DNA from 2 places in the Comamonas sp. GW821-FHT11H03 genome. Region 2 is predicted to be linked to the other one. Evidence: riboswitches for the same ligand, from Rfam matches in the RefSeq annotation. Region 2 holds a riboswitch; the other holds the start of a gene.
The links. Region 2 has a riboswitch for S-adenosylhomocysteine ahead of metH (methionine synthase). Riboswitches for the same ligand answer to the same signal wherever they lie in the genome.
Positions count from the first base shown of each region.

Region 1: it holds a riboswitch for S-adenosylhomocysteine, as region 2 does, so the genes downstream of both, ahcY (adenosylhomocysteinase) here and metH (methionine synthase) in region 2, are expected to answer to the same signal.

Region 1 covers NZ_JBXARF010000002.1:76,051-78,505, reverse strand. Annotated here, with positions in the region: gene ahcY (adenosylhomocysteinase) at 1-1,068, opposite strand, end outside; S-adenosyl-L-homocysteine riboswitch at 1,144-1,241, opposite strand; gene AC1RTQ_RS04860 (response regulator) at 1,260-1,967, opposite strand; gene AC1RTQ_RS04855 (DUF4118 domain-containing protein) at 2,002-2,455, opposite strand, start outside.
Region 2 covers NZ_JBXARF010000009.1:97,419-99,873, forward strand. Annotated here, with positions in the region: gene gltS (sodium/glutamate symporter) at 1-558, opposite strand, end outside; S-adenosyl-L-homocysteine riboswitch at 979-1,088, shown strand; gene metH (methionine synthase) at 1,125-2,455, shown strand, end outside.

The DNA.
Region 1 (2,455 bases), on a different contig from region 2:
GATCGAAGCGACATCGATTTCGTTGTCGAAGTGACCGATGTTGCAGACGATGGCCTCATCCTTCATCGCGACCATGTGCTCGTGGCGGATGATGTCCTTGTTGCCGGTGGTGGTCACGAAGATGTCGCACTTGTCGGCGGCATATTCCATGGTCACGACCTTGTAGCCTTCCATGGCGGCCTGCAGGGCATTGATGGGGTCGATCTCGGTCACCCACACTTGAGCGCGCAGCGCAGACAGCGCCTGGGCGCAGCCCTTGCCCACGTCGCCATAACCGGCGACCACGGCAACCTTGCCGGCGATCATCACGTCGGTGGCGCGCTTGATGCCGTCCACCAGCGATTCGCGGCAGCCGTACAGGTTGTCGAACTTGGACTTGGTCACCGAGTCATTCACATTGATCGCGCGGAACAGCAGGCTGCCGTTGGCAGACATTTCGTTCAGGCGGTGCACGCCAGTGGTGGTTTCTTCGGTCACGCCCAGGATCTGGGCCGACTTGCGGCTGTACCAGGTGGGGTCCACGGCCAGCTTGGCCTTGATGGCGGCGAAGACGATGCGCTCTTCTTCCGAGCCGGGGTTGGCCAGCACGGACAGGTCCTTCTCGGCGCGCTTGCCCAGGTGCATGAGCATGGTGGCATCGCCGCCGTCATCCAGGATCATGTTGGGGCCTTCGCCTTCGGTGCCGGCGGCGCCGAATTCAAAGATGCTGTGGGTGTAGTTCCAGTAGTCTTCCAGCGACTCGCCCTTGATGGCGTAGACAGGCACGCCGGTTTCGGCGATGGCAGCTGCTGCATGGTCCTGGGTCGAGAAGATGTTGCACGAAGCCCAGCGCACTTGTGCGCCCAGAGCCGTCAGCGTCTCGATCAGCACGGCCGTCTGGATGGTCATGTGCAGCGAGCCGGTGATGCGCGCGCCCTTCAGGGGCTGGGCAGCGGCGAACTCTTCACGCACAGCCATCAGGCCGGGCATTTCGGTTTCGGCGATCCTGATTTCCTTGCGGCCCCAGGCAGCCAGGGAAATATCGGTAATGGCCGAATCAGCGGGGTTGAAGCGCACGGCAGCGTTCATGGTTTTCTCCAAATCTTGAATGAAAAACCACGTTCTGCAGCAGAGGGGGAATGAACCGGCTCACCGCACAGAAAGCGTGGGCGAGCGTCGTTGCGGGATGAAATCCGAGCCTCACGCCCCGCGCAGACCAGCTCATGGCTGGCCGGGGGAACGCTGCAACGCTCCTCGGATGGACGGCGATTATAAAGGAATCAGCCTTCCAGGCCCACCAAGCGATAACCGACTTGCAACTCGGTTACCAGATGCCGGGGCTGGGCCGGATCGCTCTCTATCTTCTGGCGCAGGTTGGCCATGTGCACGCGCAGATAGTGAGGGCGGTCCAGATACTCCGCCCCCCAGACCTGCAGCAGCAGCTGGCGATGCGTCAGCACCTTGCCATGACCGGCAATCAGCGTCGCCAGCAGACGAAACTCAATGGGTGTGAGGTGCACGGCCACTCCGTCACGCTTGACATCGTGCGCCGCCAGATCCACCACCACCGTGCCGAAACGCGCACAGTTGCCGGGCTTGTCTGCCCCCGATGCCTGCTGGCGGCGGCGCAGCATCACGCGCAACCTGGCCAGCAGCTCCGGCACGCCAAAGGGCTTGGTCAGGTAGTCATCGGCCCCGGCATCCAGCGCCGCCACCTTCTCCTCTTCCCGCTCGCGCGCGGACAGGATCAGAATCGGCAACTGGCTCCAGCTGCGCAGCTCGGCAATCACGGTCTTGCCATCCGCATCGGGCAGCCCCAGGTCCAGCACGACGGCGTCGGGCTGGCGGCTGGCGGCCTCGATCAGGCCGCGCCTGGCGGTTTCGGACTCGAACACCTGCCAGCCTTCGTCCTCCAATGCCAGTCGCACAAAGCGGCGGATGCTGGCGTCGTCTTCAATCAGCAGGATGCGGGGGGCGGTGCTCGTCATGTCGGAGTTTCAATGGATGCACGGGATTGTCGGCTCATTCGTCCATGGCCGGTTGCTCGGGCACGGGCAGGTGCACGCTGAAAATGGTGCCCGGCCCGGGGTCTGCCGCCGCGACCCGCAATCTGCCGCCATGGGCTTGCACAATGCGCTGAGCCAGAGCCAGCCCGAGCCCCATGCCGAACACGGCACTCTCTGCCTGCCCACGCGTGAACGGCTCGAACAGTTGCTCGGGGGACAGATGCACTGGCAGGCCCGGCCCCGCGTCCTGCACGCTCAGCACACAGTCGCCATCGGCCACGCTCGCTGTCACGGTGATCGTCGTGCCTTCGGGCGTGTACTTGATGGCGTTGTCCAGCAGATTGACCAGCACACGCTCCATCAGCACGGCATCGAGCTGCAGCAAAGGCAGATCGGCCGGCAGCGAGGTCTGCAGCACATGAGCGGCCAGTCGCTCGCGCATCTGCGCCAGCGCGCTGCCCACCAGCTCG
Region 2 (2,455 bases):
CGTGATCAGCCGCTTGGCCAGCGGGCCGCCCACCAGGCCGCCGATGACCAGACCGAAAGTGGCGCAGGCAATGCCCAGGGTGGTGGCTCCCGTGAGACCGTATTGGTTTTCCAGCACCGAGCCCCAGGCACCGGCCGTACCGTGACCGCCCACCAGCGTGATGGAGCCCGCGACCAGGCCGATCAGCGGATCCAGCCCCAGCAAGGAAGCCAGACTCACGCCCACGATGTTCTGCATCATGATGAAGACGGCGATCACACCCAGGAAGAGTAACAGCGAGGAGCCGCCCTCACGCAGCTTGGCGAAGTTCGCGCTCAGGCCGATGGAGGAGAAGAACACCAGCATGAACGCCGACTGCAGGCTTGCTTCGAAGCTCAGCGCCAGTCCCGTGGTCTGATGCAGCATGAAGATGATGGCCGCCACGACCAGGCCGCCGGCGACAGGCTCGGGAATATTGAAGTCGCGCAGAAAGCGGATATGTCTTGTCATGAGCTTGCCAAGCATGAGCACAAGCACGGCCATGATGAGGGTGTAGTACGCGCCGAAGGTCACGTTCATGAAGATCTCCTGGGTGGTTCCATGCAACGGCCGAAGGGCCTGCCCGGTCATGGCTGGCCATTCGGCGGTGCACGGCTGAGCACATGGACCAGACATTTGCTGTTGATGGTGCCAAAGACTCAAAGATAGGGGCTGTAGGTGCTTGTCCACTCATGGCAAGCGGACCCGTCGGTGCCGGGCTGCCTGAGAGCAGGAAAGCGGTGCGCTCCATTCCCTGCGAATGTGCACCATGTCGGGAATATGCTTGAAATGAGATGGTTGCATTCGTGTTTTGCGAAATTACCTTTTGCCCTGCTCCTGTTTTTGGGGTGTGGAAAGTCGAATCTGCTATAGCCATTCGCAAAGAGCCCGCCTGCACAGCCGCGGGGCAAAGCGCCTTGACGCCCCGATTGCCTGCCCTCGCCGTAGAATGACGGGCTTCACCCCGAGGAGCGCTGCAGCAGGTCATCCCTGAGATGTTTGACCCGTCAGGCTCGGGGTCGCAGATCCGGTTGGCGATCTGCCTGCACTCCCAACGGCGCTCACCTGTTTTCGATTCTGTTTCTGGTTTTCACACAGGTGAGCTGATGTCCGCTGCTATCCCTTCCACTGCCATTCCTCCCATGCGCCTGTCGGGCCTGGAGCCCGTCTTCATCGGCGATGAGACGCTGTTCGTCAACGTGGGCGAGCGCACCAACGTCACCGGCTCCAAGGCCTTTGCGCGCCTGATCCTGAATGAGCAGTACGAGGAGGCGCTGGCCGTGGCGCGCCAGCAGGTGGAAAACGGCGCCCAGGTGATCGATGTGAACATGGACGAGGCCATGCTGGACAGCAAGGCCGCCATGGTGCGCTTTCTGAATCTGATTGCCTCCGAGCCCGATATCGCCAAGGTGCCGGTGATGGTGGACAGCTCCAAGTGGGATGTGATCGAAGCCGGCCTGCGCTGCCTGCAGGGCAAGGGCATCGTCAACTCGATCTCCATGAAGGAGGGCGTCGAGGAATTCAAGAAGCACGCCAAGCTGGTCAAGCGCTATGGCGCTGCCGCCGTGGTGATGGCGTTTGACGAAAAAGGCCAGGCCGACACCTTTGCTCGCAAGATCGAGATCTGCGAACGCGCCTACCGCATTCTGGTTGATGAAGTGGGCTTCCCGCCCGAGGACATCATCTTCGACCCCAACATCTTTGCCGTGGCCACCGGCATCGAAGAGCACAACAACTACGGCGTCGATTTCATCGAGGCCGTGCGCTGGATCAAGCAGAACCTGCCCGGCGCGAAGGTCTCGGGCGGCGTCTCCAATGTCTCGTTCTCATTCCGTGGCAACGACCCCGTGCGCGAGGCCATCCACACGGTGTTCCTCTATCACGCGATTGGGGCAGGCATGGACATGGGCATCGTCAATGCCGGCATGGTCGGTGTGTACGATGACCTGGAGCCCCAGCTGCGCGAGCGCGTGGAGGACGTGGTGCTCAACCGCCGCCCCGATGCGGCCGAGCGCCTGCTGGAGATCGCCGACAGCGCCAAGGGCGCGGCCAAGGACGACAGCAAGAAGCTCGAATGGCGCGGCACGCCCGAGGCACCGAAGACCGTGGGCGAGCGTCTGTCGCATGCCTTGGTGCACGGCATCACCGACTTCATCACCGAAGACACCGAAGAGGCCTACCAGCAGATCGTGGTGCAGGGCGGAGGCCGCCCGCTGCACGTGATCGAAGGCCCGCTCATGGACGGCATGAATATCGTCGGCGACCTGTTCGGTGCCGGCAAGATGTTCCTGCCCCAGGTAGTCAAGTCCGCGCGCGTGATGAAGCAGGCCGTGGCCCACCTGGTGCCCTATATCGAGGAAGAGAAGCGCCAGCAGGAAGCGGCGGGCCTGGACGTGACCAGCAAGGGCAAGATCGTCATCGCCACCGTCAAGGGCGA